DNA from 4 places in the Embleya sp. NPDC059237 genome. Region 1 is predicted to be linked to each of the others. Evidence: riboswitches for the same ligand, from Rfam matches in the RefSeq annotation. Region 1 holds a riboswitch; each other region holds the start of a gene.
The links. A riboswitch is a leader RNA that binds a small molecule or an ion and turns the genes downstream of it on or off. The one in region 1 is predicted to bind cobalamin.

Region 1 (5,443 bases):
GACGGCCGCCGCGGCGGCGGTCACGGCGGCCGCAGAGTCGGCGAGCCGCGTGGCGACGAGCACCTCGGGGCGATGGCCGGTGCGCTCCCGCCACCAATACGCCGCGATCCGCCGCAGCCAGGAGTGTCCCGGGCCGGTCGGCCCGAGACGGACCCCGATCAGGACGACGGTCTCGGTGCCCGCGTCGGCCAGTCTGGTCAACTCGGCCGACAGGGACGGCTCGCCCTGTTGCAGGAACGCCGTCGTGGCGCTCGACGGCGCGGCGGCCGCGAGCAGTTCGGTCCGGCGGTCGGCCTCCGTGACGGACATGCCGACCAGGACCGTCGCCCGACCCGAAGCGGGCTCCGCGGGGGCGCCGGCGCGGTCTTGGTTCATGACTCGATCCCCTCGGGAAGCAGGCCGTTCCATCGGATGTGCGGGCGGTGGTGCAGGGGGTGTCGCTCCACGGTCGCGTCGACGCCGTACACGTGCGCGATCGTGGCGGAGGTGAGTACCTCGGCGACGGGCCCGTGGGCCACCAGGCGGCCGTCGAGCAGCACCGCGACGTCGTGGCAGTAGGCGGCGGCCAGTTCGAGGTCGTGCAGGGCGGCGACGGTGGTGATGCCGAGTCCGCGCACGGTTTCGAGGAAGCCGAGTTGGTGACGCAGGTCGAGGTGGTTGGTGGGTTCGTCCAGCAGGAGTACTCCGGGTTCCTGCACCAGGGCGCGCGCGAGTTGCACACGTTGGCGCTCGCCGCCGGAGAGGGAGGACCAGGTCCGGTCGAGCAGTGCGTCGACGTCGGTGGCGGCGACGGCCTCGGCGAGCACGGACTGCTCGTGGGTGGTCGCCGGGCCGGGCAGTACCGGCCATCGACCGCGGTGCGGCGTGCGCCCCAGGTCGATGACCTGGCGGGCCGTCAGCGGCAGCGCGGTGTCGGCCTGCTGTTCCATGAAGGCCACCCGTCGCGCGCGGCGGCGGGCGGTGAGGGCGTACAGGTCGTCGCCGTCGAGCAGGACTCGGCCGGTCTGTGACCGGCGCAGTCCGGCCAGGGTCCGCAGCAGCGTCGTCTTGCCGGCGCCGTTGGGCCCGAGCAGGCCGGTCGTCCTGCCGGGGGCGAAGTCGAGCGTGATTTCCCTCAGCAGTGTGGCGGCGCCGACACGCGCGCCGACGTTCTCGGCCCGCAGCCGCACCGGGTTCGCGACGATCACGGCCGGTCCCCCGCCACGCGCCCGGCTGCCTGGCGCCACAGCAGCCAGGCGAAGAACGGCGCTCCCAGTCCGGCGGTGACGACGCCGACGGGGATCTCCTGGTCCGGGAGCACCGAGCGCGCCACGATGTCGCTGCCCACGAGCAGCGACGCACCCACGAGTGCGGACATGGGCAGCAGCAGGGCATGACGCGGGCCGCACACCAGGCGGACGACGTGGGGTACGACCAGACCGACGAATCCGATGACGCCGGTGTTGGCGACCAGGCACGCGGTCACCAGCGCGGCCGCGGCGACCAGGGCCCAGCGGGTGCGTTCGACGTGGACACCGACGGAACGGGCCGCGGTCTCGCCGAACGCGAACGCGTCGAGGTCCCGGGCGGCGGCGGCCATGACCACCGTGCCGACGACGGCCACCGCGGTCAGGAAGACGGCCGTGTCCCACCGCACTCCGGCCACCGAACCCAGCGTCCACTCCATGACGCCGCGGGCGGCGTTGCGGTCGCCGAGGACGAGCACGACGAACGAGGTGTACGCGCCGCACAGCTGCCCGACCGCGATGCCGGCCAGCACGGTCCGCGAGGCCGGCAGGGTCCGGCTGTGTGCCCCGGCGAGGGTCAGTACGACGAGGACGGCGAGCAGGGCGCCGACGAAGGCCGCCGCCGGGAGTGCGCCGACGACCGCGGTGCCGGAGGCTCCGACGCCGAGGACGATCACGGTGACCGCGCCGACGGCGGCGCCGTTGGAGATGCCGAGCAGGTAGGGGTCGGCCAGGTCGTTGCCGGTCAGGGTCTGCAGCACCGCGCCGCACACCGCGAGTCCCGCGCCCGTCGCGGCGGCCCCCAGGACGCGCGGCAGCCGCAGCTGCCAGACGATCCGGTCGTCGAGCGGTGTGACGTCGGCGCCGCCGAGACCGAGCCGGCGCAGGACCACCTCCGCCACGACGTGCGGCGGTTCGTGGACGGATCCCACGGCGAGGCCGAGCAGGACGGTGAGCAGCAGCAGGACCACGGCGGCGGCCAGGGCCACCGCCGCACGACCGGCTCCCGCGTGTCGGGCGACGGGGCGATCGGTCCCGGTCACGGACGCGGTGCCAGGCCGCTCAGGGCGGCCGAAACCCGGACGGCCCCGTCGGCGAGCTGCACGCCGGGGGTCGACTCGGAGAACGGCACGACCACGAACGCCCGATTTCGGACAGCCTTGAGCTTGCTCAGCACGGGGTCGTGTTCGAGGTAGTCGATCTTGGACTGTGCGGTGTCCCACCCGGCGTCCGCGACCACGATGGCGTCGGGGTCCGCCGCGACCACCTGCTCCCAACTCGCGTTCTTCCAGCCGCCGGGCAGCGTGTCGAAGACGTTGCGGGCGCCGACGGCGTCGAGCACGAGCTGGGGTCCGCCGTGGCCCGCGCCGACGTACGGGGTCTTCGTACCCGAGTCGTACCAGAGCACGTTCAGGCCCTTGCCCGCCGACTTGGCCGTGACGTCGGCAAGTTGCCGCTGCTGCGTGTCCCGGATGGCGGCGGCGCGCGGTGCGACACCGAACACCTGGGCGACGTCGCCCAATTCGTCCCACACCGCCTGGAAGGACACCGCCGCCGCCTGCTTGCCGTCGGCGCAACCCAGCGGCGACAGGTAGGTGCCGATGCCCTGGGAACCCAGTTCGTCCCGCGTGCCCGCCACCTTGTCGGTGAACGCGCTGGAGTAGGAGGCGTAGAGGAAATCCGGGCGCGCCGCGAGGAGTTTCTCCTTGGACGGGTACTTCTCGGAGAGCACCGGGACGATGTCGTAGGCCGCCTTCCATTTGGCCGGGACCACGTCGTCGAGGTACGCCGTGCCGGCCATCCGGGTTTGCAGGTCGAGCGCCAGGGCGACTTCGGTGGCGCCCTGGTTGAGGGTGACCAGCCGGGCCGGCGGCGCGGTCACGGTGGTGGTGACGCCGCACCTGCTCACGCTCACCGGCGTCGGGTGGCCGCTCCCGGCCGCCGCGGCGGGCTTGTCGGGCTCGGGCGCACCCGTACACGCGCCGAGCGCGCCGACGAGCAGGAGCGCCACGGCGGCGAGGCCGGAGCGCATGGAGCGCCCGGCACGCGGGGCGTGCGGGGGACGGATGAAACGTTCGGCGCGAAACGGGCGCGCGGAAGCGCGGAACACGTGTTCTCCAACCCTCGTGGAACATGTCGCGCCGTGGCCGGTCTCCTGGCTTCCGCATCGACGCTCCGCGGCCGGCCTTCCCGGTTGGCTCGTTCCCGATCCATCCAGTGACCCCGACCGCTTTGGGGCGGTCGGCGAGGGCCGCGGGGCTCCGCGGCTACAGTGGCGAGGGCCGCGCCGGCTTGAACCGGCTTCCCGTGCACCACGGCGGCCACAGGCTACCAAACCGCTCGTCGCGCCTGGTCGGCCCGCTCCGCCGCGCGGGTTCGGGGCGCCGTCCGAGCGACCTCCTACGCTGAGCGCTGCCGCGCCGCATCGGGTGAACGCGGCCGTCCCGGTGAGGAGTTGCGGTTCGTGATGTCGTGGGAGAGTTCGGCCGGGCTGCGTTCGGCGTTGTACGCCGCGTCTCGTCTCGTGCCCATCGCGGCGGGTGTCGCGTTGACGACGCGGCTGAGGACCGAGGTGTCGGAGGCGCTCGCCGCCGACCATGTGGCCCCGCCGGCACAGCTGATCGAGGCCGTGCTCGCGTCGGGTGACCACGCCCTGATGGCGCGACTCGCGGGCAACCGGCACCTGGACGAGGACACGGCCGTGCGGATGGCCGGCTACGGGGACCCGGACGTGGGCCTCGCGCTGTTGAGCCGGCGCTCGGACACGCGCGTGCACGAAGCGGTCTGGGCCGCGGCGGACCCCGCGTCGGCGGACTGGCACACGCGCCTCGTGGTGCCGCTCCTGAAGCACAACGGGACCCGGTTGTTGCGGTCGATGCTGCGCTCGCCCTTCCCCGACGCGGTCCGACACGCGATCTCGCGGCTCGCCCCGTATCTGCCCCCGTGGGTCGTCGTGGAGCGTGTCGTGGGCATCTGTGCCACGCACACCCGGCTCGCCGACACGCATACGGAACTTCGCGGGTTCGCGGAACTGTTCCACGACGAGGGCATGCACCACCCGGACCTGGCCGTGGTCTTCGGGGATGCCGCCCGGGCCGAGGACCCGACCGCCGTGTTGGCCGCCGCCCGAACGCGGCTCGACGGCCGGGACCGGCCGCGCGCGGACCACGACGCCTGGCTGGTCGGGCTCCGGCTCGACGATCGGGCCGACGCGCCGGCCGGCGGCGTCGACTGGGCGGCGATCCTGCGCGAGGACGACCGACTGCCCTACGACACCGATGCCCGGATCGAGCTGACACGGCACGACGGCTGCCCCGAACGGCTCGTCTTCGCGACCGTTCGCGCCGGCGTCGCGTCGACGTTCGGCACGCGCACGCACTTCGAACAGCGCGTGGGCCCGGTACCGTTCGCCGCCCTACTGGCCCCGGAAACCCCCGACAACGACCATCAACTGGCCTACCTGCTCGCCTGGGGGATCGAGAACGATCGGTTCCCCTTCGACGAGGTTCTTCGCGCCGTCACCCCCGCGGGCGCGGTCGTGGCCGCGCTCGGCAACCTGTGTCCCCGCCGCGCGGACTCCGCCGTCGGCGACCCATCGGACCACGCCGACGTCGATGATGACGACGACGACCGCGCCTTTGTCCGCAGCTATCGCGGCCCGGTACCCGACGCGCTGGCCCCGTCCGTCGCCCGGCTGATCGAACCGCTCGGCGACGACCCCGAGGCGTGGATCTCGCTGCACAAGCTGCTTCCCCGATTCCGCGGCACCTGCCACGAACTCGTCTCCGCCGCGGTGGCCCACGCCGCCGGCGAGCGCGCGAAGGGCACCCCGGTCACGTGGACTCGCGGCCTGGCCGCGCGCTTCCCCGCCGAGGCGCCCGAGGGCGCGCGCAAGCACCTCTACACCCTCCTCGCCGCCGCGCCCGACCACGTGCAGTGCGCCGTGATCCCCGCACTCGACCTGCGTGCCATCCAACACCTGAGCGTCTTCCACCCGCTCTCCGCGGCGGTCCGCGCGCACGTGTACGCCGTACGCGGCGTCGAAGCCGCCGTCGCGTGCGCCTCACGCTGGGACATGCCGGCCGATGTGGTGGAGGGGCTGCTCGATCTCGACGACCCGGAAGTCAACGCGAACCTCTACGACTTCGGCGGCATCGCACGACATGAACGCATTCGCATCTGCGCGGGGCGACCGCGCGCCGGCGGGCACCGGCGCA
Region 2 (5,443 bases), on a different contig from region 1:
GGCTGACCGTCACCGATGTCGGCAACGCCCTTGCGGATACGGACATCAGCGACCGGGAGTCCGCCTCCGAGGAAGGCGTCCCGACCGCACGCGACGCTCGCGCATCCGCCGCAGACAGGGAGCCCACCCGATGACGACCGTCACCGACACGCGCAAACGCACCAACGCGATCCGAATCACCCCGCGTACCGCGATCGTGCTCACCATCGCCTCGATCGCGGGCTTGGCCATGTTCCTGTGGCCGCTGTTCGCCTCCCCCTCCCCCGAATCGGCCGCGCACTCGGGCGACGCGCCGCTCATCTTCGCCGTCACCCTGCCGTTCGTGGTCGCGGTGGTGCTGGCCGAACTCACCAGCGGCGGGCTCGACTCCAAGGCGCTGGCCATGCTCGGCGTGCTCTCCGCGATCAACGCGGCACTGCGTCCGCTGGGCGCCGGCACCGCCGGGATCGAGACGGTGTTCTTCATGCTCGTCCTGGCCGGACGCGTGTTCGGCCCCGGGTTCGGATTCGTGCTCGGCTGCACCTCACTGTTCGCGTCCGCCCTGCTCACCGCCGGCGTGGGCCCGTGGTTGCCGTTTCAAATGCTGGCTTCCGCCTGGGTCGGACTCGGCGCGGGCCTGTTGCCCCGGCGGGTGCGCGGGCGGCGCGAGATCGTCATGCTCGCCTGCTACGGCGTCTTCGCCGCCTACGCGTTCGGGTTCCTCATGAACATGTGGTTCTGGCCGTTCCTCGCCGACTCCGAATCCATGGTCGGCCCGGCCTTCGTCCCCGGCGACGGCATCCTGGACAACCTGCGCCGGTTCTTCGTGTTCACCGTGCTCACCTCGACCTTCGGATGGGACACCGGCCGCGCCATCACCAACTGCCTCGCGATCGTCCTCGTCGGCCCGGCGGTGCTGGCCGCCCTACGGCGCGCATCCCGCAAGGCGGCCTTCGAGGCACCAATCGTGTTCGAACCCGCCCCGGCCGACAACGGCCTTACGCAAGTCGGCACCGCGACCACCAAGCCGACGAAGCCCGCCCCATAGCTGCGTTCCGTATGTGGCGCCTACCGCCTCTGCCTTGCGCCCACCGCCCGGAGCAGACGACACCGCAGACATTCGGGATCCCCGCATTCGTCCTGCATCGACTCCGGATCCTTCCCATCCCCCGTATGTTTCAGTTCCCGAGCGATCGACAGCAGATGTCGGTGCGGGCATGCGATCGGGACGGCGGGCGGCTGGGCAACCGCTCGGCGTTCTCGGCGAGTTCGCCCAAGGGCGCCGGGTCTGCGAAGCGGCCGAGGACGTCGGCCGGCGTCCCGGTGGCCAACGCCTCGATCACCGCGTCCAGGCGGTGCGAGGGCACGAAGTGGTCGGCGAGGCCGCAGGCGATCGCGTCGCCCGCGCCGATGGCGGAGCCGGTCAGCGTCAGGGGCGTACCCGACTCGCCGGGGGCTCGGGCGAGCAGGTCGGTGCCGCCGACGTCGGGGACGAAGCCGATGCCGGTCTCGGGCATGGCGATCGTCGAGCGCTCGGTGACGATGCGCACCTTCCCATGCGCGGAGATGCCGACGCCGCCGCCCATCACGATGCCGTCCATGACGGCGACGTAGGTCTTGGGGTAGCGGGCGATGCGGGCGTTGAGCCTTGCCACCCGGCCGCGGCGGCGGCCGGGTGGCAAGTCCGGGAACGCAATTCGGGTTGTCTCCCGAGCGAGTCGTTCGTGCCGCCACACCTGCGAGAACCGGTGCGATATCGGCCGGCGGAACGGTGGCGGCGCGATGTCAGCGGTTGCGGCCGGGACTCCACAGCACGTCGCCGCGCCCGCCGTCGTTGGCCAACCGTGCGAGAATGAACAGCAGGTCCGACAAACGGTTCAGATAGCGGACGCACACCGGGTTCACCGTTGCCGCCTCCCCGCCGGACAACTCCGTGTCCGTCTCGATCAGCGCCCACGCCGAGCGCTCCGCCCGGCGGGCGGCCGTCCGCGCCGTGTGCAGGAGCGCCGCGCCGGGCGTACCGCCCGGCAGTACGAACGACCGCAAGGGCTCGAGCCGTTCGTTGAACGTGTCGCACAAACGCTCGAGCCGGGATACGTCCTCGTCCCGGACCCGCAGGCGCTCGTCCCCGTCGCGGATCGGAGCGCACAGGTCCGCGCCCACGTCGAACAGGTCGTGCCGGATGCCTTCCAGGACGTTCCGCAGCTCCGCGTCCAGGCAACCCAGCGCCAGCGCCACACCGATGGCGGCGTTGGTCTCGTCGGTGTCGGCATAGGCAACGATCCGAGGATCGGTCTTACGGACACGGGAGTTGTCGCCCAACGCGGTCGTACCCGCGTCGCCCGTGCGAGTGTAGATACGGCTCAGCACCACAGACATGGCGAACCACCGGCCTCTCTCGGGGAAATCCGCCCCGGTTGTATCGAGGTGGCGACGACGTGAGTCTCCTGGCTCTCGGATCAACACTTCCCCCGGCCTTCCAACCCCGAAGCGGGGCCGTGGCCTTGACGGGAGTCGCTCCCCGATCACAGTGGCGGGACCGCACCGGAATCACACCGGTTTCCTCGGCTTCGCCGTCGCACAGCAGGCCATAGCATGACACGCGGCCCTCGCCGGCACCAGACCCGACCCGGGACCTCCTGCCACGGGCAACCGCACTCCTGCTCGACCGGGGCGCACCACACACGTGCAGCGTTTCCGAGACGGCGCCACCCACCAACACACGGGCCGCGCCTGACACCGCTCGGTCGCTGAGCTGCTTCCTCGGGCCCGCCCCCACACCGACCCCGGTCAAGAGGCGGCGTGTGACTACTGAAGCCTCAAGGAGGATTTCCGGATTCCGTGTCGGATCCATCCTTCAGGTGCCGGCGATCTTGTTGGCCGGAAAGAGAGTTCCTTCCGGAGTGAGCGATCCGTAGAGTGCGGGATCTGCAGGTCTGAGCAGTCGACGTACCGATTCCGGGCGTCTTCATCTGTTTCGATCGTCTTGTGTGACGACTCGCAGTAGCTCCGACGACGGGGGAAGTCCGGTGTGAATCCGGCGCTGACCCGCAGCGGTGATCCGTCCCTCCCGACGGCGAGCCCGAATGCCCGTCGCCGCAGTGTTCGTCTCCCATCCCCGTCGTGGTCCGCGGGACGGAGCCCCAGCGACCCGTGCGTCGGGACGGTGCCGCCGTCGGTGTGCCCGCTCGGCCGCCGGGTCTCCCGGGTCCGCCGTGCCATGGGCCCGGAAAGGCACCGTGATGACGCTCACCCGACCCGGACGCCGGATCGCCGCGCTGTTCGGCGGACTGGCCCTCGCCGGTACGGCCGCCCTGATCCCGTCCACCGCCGTGGCGGCTCCACCGACGACCGACACGACGCCCCAGGCAAACGTGTCCATACTCTCCGGCAACCGCACCCAGGCCGCGGCGGGATGGCTGGCCCGGCAACTCGTCGACGGCGAACGCTTCGAGACCACCTTCGACGGAGTGACCTACCCCGACCAGGGCCTGACGATCGACGCGATCTTCGCATTCGCCGCAGCCGGGGTCGCCGACGACAACGGAGCCAAGGCCACCACGTGGCTCGCCCGCCCGGAGATCCTGTCGGGGTACATCGGCGACGGCACCACCAACGCCTACGCCGGAGCCACCGCCAAGATCCTCCTCGCCGCCGAGGTGCGCGGTGTCGACCCCACCTCGTTCGGCGGCGTGGACCTCCCGGCCCGACTGCTCTCGTTGCAAAAGCCTTCCGGCCGCTTCACCGACACCTCGCCGTGGGGCGACTACAGCAACGCCTTCAGCCAGTCCCTCGCGCTCCTGGCGCTCGACCGCACTGCGGCCGGCGCCCCCGCCGCCGCGGTGGACTTCCTGGCCGACGCACACTGCGCCGACGGCGGATTCCCCCTCGACTACGGTCTGTCCACCTGCACCAGCGACGCCGACTCGACCGCGATGAGCGTGCAGGCGCTGGCCGCCACCGGGCGCCACCAGGAAGCGGCCGCCGGACTGAACTGGCTCGCCTCACACCAGCTTTCCGACGGCGGCTTCGGTACGGTGGGCGCCACCACCTCGAACGCCAACAGCACCGGCCTGGCCGCCCAGGCCCTGCTCTCGTCCTGGCGCGTGATACCGGGCCTGACCGCCCGGCACTTCCTGACCGAACGTCAGGTCGGTTGCTCGGCATCCACGGCCACGCGAGGCGCGATCGCCTACGACACCGGCGGGTACAACCCCGCCACCGCCACCAGGGCCACCGCTCAGGCGGTTCTCGGCCTGGCCGGCGCCGGCTTCGCCGACCTGAGCAGCGCGGGCGCTCATCGGAACGCCCCCACACTGCACTGCCCCACCACACCCTGACCGGACGAGCCAGCGGCCACCGTCGACACGGTAGCCGCTGCCTCGACAGGTGCGGGTGTCGGTCCCGGGGGCCCTCCTGCCGAGGCGGCAAGCATGTCGCGACAACAGCACCCCTCTCAGGGCCCTCTCACGCATTGGGAATCACGCGGCATCGAAAATCCCCATGACACTCGGACAGGAGAGCGTCCAGCCCAAGGTTTCTGCACCGACGGGCACGGCAGGAACGCCCGTTCGAGCACTGGGGGTCAAGGGGCACGACGGTGTTCAAGAGGCGCCGGCCAGGGCAAAAGCCCAGGTCGGCGCCTCTTGCAGATTTCGACCACCTTCCATGGGCACGCACAACACTCACTGCGTCGCCGACACGCGTGGCGACACGGTCGGTGGCGGTGAACCGATTGGTCGGCGCCTGGCACAATGGTTCGGGAACGGGTTCGAAGGCGCTTGGGCGCGCAGCCTTTCGTTCGGGATGCACCGGGTGAACGGCGGACAGGAAAAGGGACCACCGTCGTGAGCGAGAATCGACCGTCCGAGGGCCAGCCGATCTCGGGGCCCGACGTCGCGCACAACGCCCGGGTCTGGAATCACTGGCTGGGCGGCAAGGACAACTACCCGATCGACCGCAAGGTCGGCGACCACGTCACGAGCATGTTCCCGAGCATCGGCGAAGTCGCCCGCGCGGACCGGGAGTTCCTGGGTCGCGCGGTGCGCTTCCTGGCCGGTGAGGCCCGGATGGACCAGTTCCTCGACATCGGTACCGGGCTGCCCACCGCCGACAACACGCACGAGGTCGCCCAGCGGGTGAATCCCGCCGCGCGGATCGTCTACGTGGACAACGACCCGCTCGTCCTGGCGCACGCCCGGGCGCTGCTCACCAGCACCCCCGAGGGTGCCACCGATTACATCCACGCCGACGCGCACCACCCCGACGCCATCGTCGCGGACGCGAAGGCGACACTGGACTTCGACCGCCCGGTGGCGGTGATGCTGCTCGGCAGCCTCAACTTCATCCTCGACACCGACACCGCCGTGGACATCGTCGGCCGGTTGATGGCCGCCGTACCGTCCGGCAGCCACCTGGTGATCACCCATCCGACCACCGAACTCGGCGGCGAGGGCAACGTCGA
Region 3 (5,443 bases), on a different contig from region 1:
CCACCCCGTCGCCCCGGCCGGATCCGGGCGCCCCCGCAGGTGGCCGTACGCCGATATTCGCGACCTCCGTGGAATGCACTCCCCCGCCGCTCACCTCACGCGCCCCTTCCCCCTGTATACGTCCGCGCGTACTTTTCCCGTCGCCTTCGAGCGGGTCCGGGAATTCGAGCTCGACTGCTTCGGACTCGACCTCCCGGACTCGCTGAACGGCAGCGTAGGAGCGGCCCGAAGGCGGTCGTGGGCAATATTCGATTAATTGCCGGAAACCCGATCCGCACGACGCTCGCGCGCTAGAATCCCGGTCCTCGTGCTCCCGGGCCCGCGTGCACCGCCTCGGCCCGCGCGCACCGGCTCGCCGCCCCCGACCCCGCGCGATCCGGCGCCCGCGCAAGGCTGTCCCCGGATGTGACTCGCGGGTAGCGTCGGCGGCACCCCTGCGCGCCCCGAGTCCGAGGAGATGGACATGTCCGCCACCGATGCGCCCCGCCCCCAGGACGGCCCGCCGGGCACCGGGCGGTCGGCGCCGCCGCGACCGGTCTCGCCCACCGACCTGAGCTTCGCGCTGCCGCCCACGTTCGAAACCGTCGAGCAGGAGCGCCGGCACCGCAAGGAGCGACTGACCGCGGCGCTGCGGCTGTTCGGCCGGTTCGGCTTCGAGGAGGGGGTGGCCGGGCACATCACCGCGCGCGACCCCGAGTTCGTCGACCACTTCTGGGTCAACCCGTTCGGGATGTCGTTCAAGCACATCACCGTGGACGATCTGATCCTGGTCAACCACGAGGGGCAGGTCGTCGAGGGCCGATTCCACGTCAACCAGGCCGCGTTCGCGATCCACTCGCAGATCCACGCGGCCCGCCCGGACGTGGTCGCCGCGGCGCACAGCCACTCCACGCACGGACGCGCATTGTCCGCGCTCGGGATCCGGCTCGAGCCGATCACCCAGGACGTGTGTCCGTTCTACGAGGACCACGAACTCTTCGACGACTACGCGGGCGTGGTGCTCGACGCCGAGGAGGGACGGCGGATCGCCAAGACGCTCGGCTCGCGCAAGGCGCTGATCCTGCGCAACCACGGTCTGCTCACCGTCGGACAGTCGGTGGACGCGGCGGCGTGGTGGTTCATCACCATGGAGCGCTCATGCCAGGTCCAGCTGTTGGCCCAGGCGGCCGGCGAACTGCGACCGATCTCGCCGGAGAACGCGCGGCTGACCCGGGAGCAGCTCGGCAACGACACGGTGGCGTGGATCAACTACAAGCCGTTGTACGACGTGATCAGCCGCTCCGAGCCGGACCTGTTCGGAATCGACGGCCCGATGACGATCTGATCGTTTTCGGTCGATCCCGCCGATCGATGATCATTTCGCCGCCGCCCGGTCGGGCCCGCTGTCCGCCGACCGGGCGCAATCTCGGCGAGATCGGCCGTGCCGGGAGTCAACCCGCCCGGTTGCGGAAAGTACAACAGCATGTACGAACGGAGCCTTCCGCAGCGGTTCGCGCGCTCGGCCCATCCCGTCGGGCCGCGCGCCCGGGTGTGGCTGCCGACGATCGAACATCGGGTCGGCCCGTCGGTGCTGTACCGGCGGATCGGCCAGTTCGTGGTGGACGTGATCGCCTCCGCGCTGCTGCCCGGCGCGGCGATGTTCCTGTTCGTGCTGCTGCCCACCCACCCCGACGGTTCGATCCGCAGCGGTCCGCTCACCGCGACGATCACCGCCGGTGTGCTCGTGGTCGCGGTGGCGATCCTGTTCTGGTACTGGGTGCTGCGGCCCGCCGAGCACGACGGGCGCACCTGGGGCATGCAGGTGTTCGGGATCCGTGTGGTCGACGTGTCCGGCGGTCGGGCCGGGCGGCGCCAACTGGCGATCCGCTGGGTGCTGTTGTGCGTCGACGCGTTCGCGCTCGGTGTGATCGGGTTGGTCGCGGTGCTCACCAGCGAGCGGGGCCAGCGGGTCGGCGACCGGGTCGCCGGCACCCTGGTGGTCCGTGGGCGCGGCCCCGGACTGGGCTGAGGCCCCGCTTCCCTCTCGGGCAGGGGCGCCCGGTCCCACGATCGCGAGCGTGCCCCGCCCCGACGGGTCGTCGCGCGCCGCCCCGGAATGCGGCTATTGCTCCGCCGCTCCGCCCGCCTTGTGGTCTTGCGCACGGTTTGCAGATGCCACCTTGTCGCCATGTCCACTCGACCACTAGTGTCGGCTCGCCGTGGTGCTCGGGAAGCCGGTTCGATGCCGGCGCGGCCCTCGCCACTGTGATCGGGAAGTTCTCCTCCACCCCCGCGGAAACGTTGATTCGTCGCCTCGGGAAGCCACTGGGACCGCTGTCGCGGACCCGGGAAGGCGGAGCACGTGAACGCACGACCCGTCAGCCAGGAGACCGGCCACGGCGATCGTCCGTCCACGAGGTGTTGGAGAGGGACCCTTCCTCATGCATATCGCCGAGGGTTATCTGCCCTGGGAACACGCCGCCGCCTGGGGCGTCGCGTCGACCCCGTTCGTCGTCCACGGCGCCCGCGCGCTCACCCGTGAGGTGCGCGACCGGCCCGAGAACACCCTGCTGCTCGGTGCGTCCGGCGCCTTCTCGTTCGTACTGTCCGCGCTGAAGATCCCATCCGTCACCGGTAGTTGCTCGCATCCCACCGGCACCGGCCTGGGCGCCATCCTGTTCCGGCCGCCGATCATGGCGGTGCTCGGCACGATCACCCTGCTCTTCCAGGCGCTGTTGCTCGCCCACGGCGGGTTGACCACGCTCGGCGCGAACGTGTTCTCGATGGCGATCGTCGGTCCCTGGGCCGGCTACGGCGCATACCGGCTCGCCCGCTCGCTCCTGGACCGGCGCGGCGGCACCATGCCGCTGGACGTCGCGGTGTTCGCCGGCGCGTTCGTCGCGGACCTGAGCACCTACTGCGTCACCAGCGTGCAGCTCGCCCTCGCCTTCCCCGACCCGGACAGCGGATTCCCGGGCGCGCTGGCCAAGTTCGGCGGCATCTTCTCGCTCACCCAGATCCCGCTGGCGATCAGCGAGGGCCTGCTGACCGTCCTGGTCGTGCGCCTGCTGCGCCAGTCGAGTCGCGGTGACCTGGTCCGCCTCGGCGTGCTGAGCGACGCGCGGCCCGTGCGCGAGGAGGAGAAGAGCAAGTGAAGCGCTCGACGAAGATCAACCTGCTGATCGTGCTGGCCGTGGTGCTGCTCGCGGCGCTGCCCGTGGTGTTCGGCATGGGCGACGACAAGGACGAGCCGTTCACCGGCTCCGACACCCGGGCCGAGACCGCGATCACCGAAAACGACCCCGACTACAAGCCGTGGTTCAGCCCGCTGTACGAGCCGCCGTCCGGCGAGATCGAGTCCGGCCTGTTCGCACTCCAAGCCGCGCTCGGCGCGGGTGTGGTCGGGTACATGTTCGGCGTCAAGCGCACCCGCCGAAAGCTCGCGCCCGAGGCGAGCGACACCCCCGACGAGTCGGGCCCGGGCCCCGATCCGACCGCCGCGCAGGACCCGGTATCGGTCCCGGGTCGCTGACCCGTGTTGCCGATCGACGCGGCGGCGCACGCCAGTGCCTGGCGCCGTCGCCATCCGGCCGACAAGGCCGTGCTCTCCTTCGGGCTGCTCGGGTGCGCGGTGGCGCTGCCGCCGTGGCCCGGCGCGGTGCTGGTCGCGGTCACCGTGCTGACCATCGCGCTCGGCTTCGCCGAGGTGCCCGCCCAACGACTGTGGCGGGCGGCCCGTGCGCCGCTGGGATTCGCGGTGACCGGCGCGCTGACCCTGCTCGTGTCGATCCGCGCGGACGGCGTCGGCTGGGCGCCGGACGGGCCGCGCCACGCGGGCGAGTTGGTGGCCCGCTCCGGTGCGGCCGGGTTGGCGATGTTGTTGTTCGCGTTCACCACGCCGCTGTCGGACGTCCTGCCCCGGCTGACTCGGGTGGGTGTGCCGGCGGCCGTGGTGGACGTGGCGGCGGTGATGTACCGGATGTTGTTCCTGCTCTACGACACCACCGCCCGGATCAACCAGGCCCAGGCCGGGCGGCTCGGGCATCGCACCCGGCGGGCCCGGTGGCGCTCGGTCGCCGGGCTCGGGTCGGCGGTGTTCGTCCACGCCTTCGCGCGGGCCCGGCGGCTGGAGGAAGGGCTGGCCGGGCGCGGCTACGACGGGCGGTTGCGGGTGCTCGTGGACGAGGTGCCCGTCTCGCGCGGCTTCATCGCCCGGTCCGTGCTCCTCGTGGCGGCGGTCGTCGTCGCCACTCTTCTTCTGGGATCGGTGATGCCGTGATTCCGCTGCGGGTACGAGAGGTCGGCTACACCTACGAGGACGGGCCGCCGGTGCTGAGCGGGTTGTCCCTGGCCGTTCCGGCGGGCCGGGCGCTGGCCCTGCTCGGGCCGAACGGCAGCGGCAAGACCACGCTGCTGCGGCTGTTGACCGGTGGCCTGGTGCCGGGTTCGGGTCGGGTGGAGCTGCACGGCACGCCGATTCGGCACGACCGCAAGGGACTTGCCGAACTGCGCCGGGCGGTGCAGCTGGTCGTGCAGGATCCCGACGACCAGCTGTTCTCCGCGTCGGTGGCCCAGGACGTCTCGTTCGGGCCGCTGAACCTCGGGCTCGCGCCGGAGGAGGTGCGCTCGCGGGTGGCCGAGGCGTTGGCCGCGCTGGGCATCGCCGGCCTGGCCGCGCGGCCGGTGCACCTGCTGTCCTTCGGGCAGCGCAAGCGGGTCGCGATCGCCGGCGCGATCGCCATGCGGCCGCAGGTGCTGGTCCTGGACGAGCCGACGGCGGGCCTGGATCCGGCCGGTCAGGAGGCGCTGCTCGACACGCTCGCCGAGCTGCGTGCGGCCGGGACGACGGTGGTGATGGCCACCCACGACGTGGACCTGGCGCTGCGCTGGGCCGACGACGCGGCCGTGCTCGCCGACGGGCGGCTGCACACCGGGCCGGCCGCGGAGCTGCTCGCGGACACCACGCTGCTGGCCGCGGCGAGCCTGCGGCCGACCTGGGCGCACGCGGTGGCCGCGGTACTGATCGCGCACGGGGTGGCCCCGCCCGGCACGCTGCCCCGGACCCCGGCCGAACTGAGCGCCCTGGCGCCGCCCGCGCGGCCACGTACGCACTGACCGCGGCCGGGCTCAGCGTCGGCGCAGCAGCACCACCGCGCGGTCGTCGCCCACGTTGCGCCCGGCCGCCGCCACGATTCGCCGCGCCGCGTCGTGGAAGTCGTCCCGGACCAACCGCTCCGCCTCGCCCAGGAAGCGGTCGATGCCGGTGGCGATGTCCTCGCCGGGCAGTTCCACCATGCCGTCGGTGAACAACAGCAGCGCGTCGCCGTGGTCCAGTCGGCCGCGCACCCCCTCGAACGTGGCGTCGTCGAGCACGCCCAGGAGCGGACCGACCGCCTCGACCACCCGCCACCGTCCGGTCCCGGCGATCCAGTGCACGCCCGGCGGGTGGCCCGCCGACAACAAC
Region 4 (5,443 bases), on a different contig from region 1:
CCACCGCGCCGCCGGTCACGCCGAGTGGGACGGCGCGGGCCAGGTAGTCGGCGGTGGTGAAGGTCGGCGGCAGGTAGCCGTGATCGGCCACGAGCGGGAAGCGCGGGTCGACGATGTGCAGATGCGCGTCGAACACGCGACGAGCGGGCGATCCGGACACGGCGGTGCCTCCGTCGGCTGCGGGAACGCCGCATACCGTACCCGGGCGCCGGCCGGGCGTGGCGGATTCGCCGCCGGAGAAGTTGTCAAATGCAACTAATTTCTTCTATGGTTGTGACAGGCAACGAAGTCGCCGCGCGGGCGTACGACCGCCCGGGCACAGGAAGGAGCGAGCCGCCATGGCCACCAGGGAAGCCTGTCGGCACCTGCTCACCGAGCTGGAGGGCATCGTCGGCGTACGCCGCGGCCTCGCCAAGGCCGTCCCGCCCGGCAGCCTGCCGCCCGGCTCCGCAGTCCTGTTCGTGCTCGGCCGCAGTGCCGAACCGCTGCGCGCCGGGCGCGTGGCCGAACTCCTCGACCTGGACATGTCCGTGGTCAGCCGACACCTCGCGCACCTGGTCGAACACGGCTGGGTGGCCCGCCGCCCGGACCCGCGCGACGGCCGGTCGGTACTGCTCGGACTCACCCCGGAGGGGCGCGCCGTGGTCGACCGGGCCACCGAGAGCTGCCTCGCGGTGATCGCCGAGCGGCTGGCCGACTGGCCGGACGAGGACGCCGAGCGACTGTCCGAACTCCTGGGCCGGTTGAAGGCGGGCTTCGGGGTGCACGCGGGCTTCGGAGGGAAAGCGGGCTTCGGACACCGGGCCGAACCGGTGCCGACGGCCGTGTCACACTGACCCGCATGCCGAAGTCCGCCGCGGAACTGCGCGCGCATTTGGAGATCTTCTACGACGCGGTGCCCCGCCGGTTCACCCGCACCGAGGCGATCGGCGCGCTGACGCTGTTCGTCCGGGAGGGCGAAGGGTGGCCCTACTATGCCCGACCCACGCTCGGCGGCCTCGCCGAGCCCACCGTCGCGGACGTGCGCGCGGTCCGGGCGCGGCAGAGAGAGTTGAAAGTGCCCGAGACGTTCGAATGGGTCCACGAGAGCACCCCCGCGTTGCGGGCGGCCGCGATCGAGGCCGAACTGCATGTACACGAGCACCCGCTGATGGTGCTCGACCCGGACGAACATCCGGCCGAGCGCCCGGATCTGCCGGACCTGGTGACGCTGCGGCGAATCCGCGCGGACGCCACCGACTTGGCGATCGTGCACAGCGTCGCGGCGATCGGCTTCGCCAATCCCGGCACCGCGCCCGGCTCCGACGGGCCCGCCGAGCGGGACACCGCAGCGCTGGGCCAGGATCCGGGCCTGCTGTCCTACCTCAACGAGCGGTTGCGCAGCGGCGAGACGGTGATGTTCGCGGCGTACAGCCCGGCCGGACCGCTGTGCGTGGGCAGTTACCAGCACCTGTACGACACGACCGAGATCGTCGGTGTGGCCACCCTGCCCGCGGCCCGGCGCAGCGGCCTCGCGGCGGCGGTGACCTGGGAGTTGGCCCGGCACGCGCTGGAGGGCGGGAGCGAGACGGTGTTCCTGAGCGCGGGGGACGAGGACGTCGCGCGGGTGTACGACCGGATCGGCTTCCGCTCGGTGGGGACGGCGATGATCGCGGAGGCGCCGTGAGCCGGCGGGACGAGGCGCGGACTGCCGAGGCGGGCGCGGAGCAGGCGGGCGCGGCGGGTACGAAGACCGATGCCGCCGCGTCGATCGTGCTGCCGATCCCGCCCGGACGCAATCCCACCGCCGAGGAGTTGGCCGCCGCGCACGGTCGGAGCATCCCGGACGTGATCGCGCCGAACCTGCGGGTGCTGTTCTGCGGGATCAACCCGGGGCTCTGGTCGGGCGCCACCGGGCGGCACTTCGCCCGTCCCGGCAACCGGTTCTGGCCGGCCCTGTACGCCTCGGGCTTCACCCCGCGCCTGATCGAGCCCGCCGCGCAGCGCGAGTTGACCACGCTCGGCCTCGGCATCACCAACGTGGTGGCCCGAACCACCGCGCGCGCCGACGAGTTGACGAAGGAGGAGTACCGGGCCGGCGGCCTGGCGCTCACCGCGAAGGTACGCCGGTACCGACCGGCCTGGTTGGCGGTGCTTGGCATCGGTGCGTACCGCACCGGCTTCGGCCGCCCCAGGGCGGTGGTCGGCCGCCAGTCGGAGACGATCGACGACACCGGAATCTGGGTACTCCCCAACCCCAGCGGCCTGAACGCCCACTGGACGGCCGCGGCCCTCGCCGAAGCCTTCACCGCCCTGCGCACCACGGCCTACCCGCCCGAATAGGAGGGCCGCGCGCGCGGGGCGCCATCCGTGCCGCCCACCATGTGCGGCGGCGACCGGGGGTCGTCGTGGGCGACCCGACCCGGGGCGGGGCCGTCAATCGACCGGGTGGCATCACCCGGTTGGTGGTTACTTCGCGCCTCCTCGTGAGGTTGGGCCGGCATGAAGATCCTGCGGGCCCCGTATGGGCCGTGGCCCACCGAGACGTTCGAGACTCCCGTCTACGAGGCGTTGGTCGCCGAATGGCGCGACTCGGGCCGGGAGGTACCCCGGCCGACGGACCGACCGCAAGGCAGCCCGCCCCGACCCGCCCGCCCACCCGGACCGGGCCCGCGCACGCGTCGCCCGTGAGCCGGCCACGCGGCGCGATCCGGGCCCGGAGGCGACGCGGCTCGTCCCGACCCGAGGGCCGGAGCCGCTGATCCGCTCCGCGTGAATCGGCCGGCCGCGGCGCGATGTGCTTCTTGTCACGCGCCCTCCGACACGCCCGGCGAGGAAGGAATTTGCCGGCCGATCGGTGCGGCGGCCGACGCGCGATCCACCGTCGATCCGGTCCGCCCCCCGCCGTGCTCCCGCCGACCCCGGCCCCGTCCCACGCGGCCCGCGCAGGCCCGGTGGGGCCGGACGGGCGCCGGGGGAGCGGGCGTTCGGGGCGCTCGACGCGCGTCGCATTGCTCGCCGGTCGTACCACCCGGGCACGTCTCCGGCGAACCGTGACACGCCGGGAATCGGGACGCGACACAACACCTGGGGGTGCAACGACCACCCCGCCACTACATATATGCTCTGCGACGCAGCTGGTTCGCCCGACCGAAGTTTCCGGGAAGGCGAGGCAAGAGGGAATCCGGTGCGAGGCCGGAACTGCCCCCGCAGCGGTGAGCGGGAACGAAAGTCGTCATAGAGCGCCGGACGCCGAAAGGCGCACGGGAAGCGACGACCGCTAGGCACTCCGCGGACCACCGAGCACACGCCGTGCCCGGCGGTGCCCCGGCATGCCCGCGAGTCCGAATACCTGCCGGCTGCCCGCGCCTTCGGGCGTGGGGTCACCTGTACGTACGAGCTCGCGAGGAGAGAGCACGTGACCGTTGTGGACAGCGTGGGCGCGACCCGGATGCGGGTCGACGAGAGCCCCGAGGACCGCCTTGCCACCCTGGTGCGCACCCAGGCGCGCGATCTGCCGGAGGTCGATCCGGATCGGGTCGTCCGCCGGGTCGTCGCGGGTCTGAACGAGGGTGCGGACCGCGGCGCGGCGGCCGACCTGGCCGTGCGAACCGCCGCCGAGCTGATCGCCGAGGAGCCCGCCTACTCGCGGCTCGCCGCACGGCTGCTGGCCGGCCGGATCGCCGACGAGGCCGCCGAGGCCGGCGTCGCCTCCTTCAGCGCCGGCATCGCGCTCGGTCACCGCGAGGGCATCATCGGCGCGGAGACCGCGGCGTTCGTCGCCGCGCACGCCGCCGAGTTGGACACCGCCGTCGACGCCGACGGCGACCGCCGCTTCGAGTACTTCGGTCTGCGCACCGTCTACGACCGCTACCTGCTGCGCCACCCCGTCTCGCGCAAGGTGGTCGAGACCCCGCAGCACTTCCTGCTGCGCGTGGCGTGCGGTCTGTCCAAGGAGCCCGGCGAGGCGATCGGCTTCTACCGGCTGATGTCCTCGCTGGCCTACCTGCCCAGCTCGCCGACGTTGTTCAACTCCGGCACCGTGCACACCCAGATGTCCTCGTGCTACCTGCTCGACTCGCCCAAGGACGAGCTGGAGTCGATCTACGACATGTACGGGCGCATCGCCCGGCTGTCGAAGTTCGCCGGCGGCATCGGCGTGGCCTGGTCGCGGGTGCGTTCGCGCGGCTCGCTGATCCGGGGCACCAACGGGCACTCCAACGGCATCGTGCCGTGGTTGAAGACCCTCGACTCGTCGGTGGCCGCGGTCAACCAGGGCGGCCGGCGCAAGGGCGCGGCCTGCGTGTACCTGGAGACCTGGCACCCCGACATCCTGGAGTTCCTCGAACTGCGGGAGAACACCGGTGAGGACGCGCGTCGCGCGCACAACCTCAACCTGGCCAACTGGGTGCCGGACCTGTTCATGCGGCGCGTCGAGGAGGACGGCGTCTGGTCGCTGTTCGACCCGAACGAGCTGCCCGAGCTGCCCGACCTGTGGGGCGCCGAGTTCGACAAGGTGTACGAAGCCGCCGAGCGGGACGGCCGGTTCGTCCGGCAGATGCCCGCGCGCGACCTGTACGCCCGGATGATGCGCACGCTCGCGCAGACCGGCAACGGCTGGATGACCTTCAAGGACGCCGCCAACCGGACCTGCAACCAGGCCGCCGAGCCGGGCAACGTGGTGCACCTGTCCAACCTGTGCACCGAGATCCTGGAGGTCACCAGCGACGGCGAGACCGCCGTGTGCAACCTCGGCTCGGTCAACCTCGGCGCGCACGTGGTCGCCGGCGAGGGTATGGACTGGGACAAGCTGCGCGCCACCGTGCGCACCGCGGTGATCTTCCTCGACCGCGTGATCGACATCAACTACTACCCGACCGACCAGGCCGCCGCGTCCAACCCGCGCTGGCGCCCGGTGGGCCTGGGACTGATGGGCCTGCAGGACGTGTTCTTCACGCTGGGCCTGCCGTTCGACTCGGCCGAGGCGCGCGAGTTGTCCACGCTGATCTCCGAGGAGATCTACCTCACCGCCCTGGAGACCTCCTCGGCGCTCGCCGAGGTACACGGCCCGCACCCGGCCTACGCCGAGACGCACGCCGCGCGGGGCCGGCTCCAGCCGGACCTGTGGGAGGGCGTGTACCCGACGCAGACCAAGCGCTGGGATGCGCTGCGCACCCGCGTGGCCGCGCACGGGCTGCGCAACTCGCTGCTCGTGGCGATCGCGCCGACCGCGACCATCGCCTCCATCGCGGGCGCCTACGAGTGCATCGAGCCGCAGGTGTCCAACCTGTTCAAGCGCGAGACGCTGTCCGGCGAGTTCCTGCAGATCAACGGCTACCTGGTGCGCGAGCTCAAGGCCCGCGGCCTGTGGACCCCCGAGGTGCGCGACCGGATCAAGCGCGCCGAGGGCTCGGTTCAGGGCATCGCCGAACTCCCGGAGGACGTACGGGAGTTGTACCGCACC

Region 2: linked by a shared signal. The riboswitch ahead of ACFXKZ_RS15275 (cob(I)yrinic acid a,c-diamide adenosyltransferase) and the one ahead of ACFXKZ_RS36540 (ABC transporter substrate-binding protein) in region 1 are both predicted to bind cobalamin.
Region 3: linked by a shared signal. The riboswitch ahead of ACFXKZ_RS23570 (energy-coupling factor ABC transporter permease) and the one ahead of ACFXKZ_RS36540 (ABC transporter substrate-binding protein) in region 1 are both predicted to bind cobalamin.
Region 4: linked by a shared signal. The riboswitch ahead of ACFXKZ_RS15825 (ribonucleoside-diphosphate reductase subunit alpha) and the one ahead of ACFXKZ_RS36540 (ABC transporter substrate-binding protein) in region 1 are both predicted to bind cobalamin.

What each region holds. Positions count from the first base shown of each region.
Region 1 is NZ_JBHZAE010000014.1:299,086-304,528, reverse strand. It holds gene ACFXKZ_RS36555 (ferredoxin) at 1-375, opposite strand, end outside; gene ACFXKZ_RS36550 (ABC transporter ATP-binding protein) at 372-1,187, opposite strand; gene ACFXKZ_RS36545 (FecCD family ABC transporter permease) at 1,184-2,269, opposite strand; gene ACFXKZ_RS36540 (ABC transporter substrate-binding protein) at 2,266-3,336, opposite strand; cobalamin riboswitch at 3,354-3,567, opposite strand; gene ACFXKZ_RS36535 (hypothetical protein) at 3,691-5,443, shown strand, end outside.
Region 2 is NZ_JBHZAE010000004.1:277,297-282,739, forward strand. It holds gene ACFXKZ_RS15260 (ABC transporter ATP-binding protein) at 1-134, shown strand, start outside; gene ACFXKZ_RS15265 (ECF transporter S component) at 131-1,027, shown strand; partial or broken gene ACFXKZ_RS15270 (enoyl-CoA hydratase/isomerase family protein) at 1,242-1,628, opposite strand; gene ACFXKZ_RS15275 (cob(I)yrinic acid a,c-diamide adenosyltransferase) at 1,765-2,358, opposite strand; cobalamin riboswitch at 2,399-2,580, opposite strand; cobalamin riboswitch at 2,957-3,092, shown strand; gene ACFXKZ_RS15280 (peptidase) at 3,222-4,319, shown strand; gene ACFXKZ_RS15285 (SAM-dependent methyltransferase) at 4,827-5,443, shown strand, end outside.
Region 3 is NZ_JBHZAE010000007.1:290,431-295,873, reverse strand. It holds gene ACFXKZ_RS23580 (class II aldolase/adducin family protein) at 464-1,324, shown strand; gene ACFXKZ_RS23575 (RDD family protein) at 1,463-2,008, shown strand; cobalamin riboswitch at 2,183-2,393, shown strand; gene ACFXKZ_RS23570 (energy-coupling factor ABC transporter permease) at 2,421-3,134, shown strand; gene ACFXKZ_RS23565 (energy-coupling factor ABC transporter substrate-binding protein) at 3,131-3,511, shown strand; gene cbiQ (cobalt ECF transporter T component CbiQ) at 3,515-4,258, shown strand; gene ACFXKZ_RS23555 (energy-coupling factor ABC transporter ATP-binding protein) at 4,255-5,094, shown strand; gene ACFXKZ_RS23550 (PP2C family protein-serine/threonine phosphatase) at 5,107-5,443, opposite strand, start outside.
Region 4 is NZ_JBHZAE010000004.1:391,450-396,892, reverse strand. It holds gene ACFXKZ_RS15850 (amidohydrolase family protein) at 1-91, opposite strand, end outside; gene ACFXKZ_RS15845 (MarR family winged helix-turn-helix transcriptional regulator) at 339-836, shown strand; gene ACFXKZ_RS15840 (GNAT family N-acetyltransferase) at 842-1,666, shown strand; gene mug (G/U mismatch-specific DNA glycosylase) at 1,762-2,322, shown strand; gene ACFXKZ_RS15830 (hypothetical protein) at 2,482-2,670, shown strand; cobalamin riboswitch at 3,101-3,354, shown strand; gene ACFXKZ_RS15825 (ribonucleoside-diphosphate reductase subunit alpha) at 3,431-5,443, shown strand, end outside.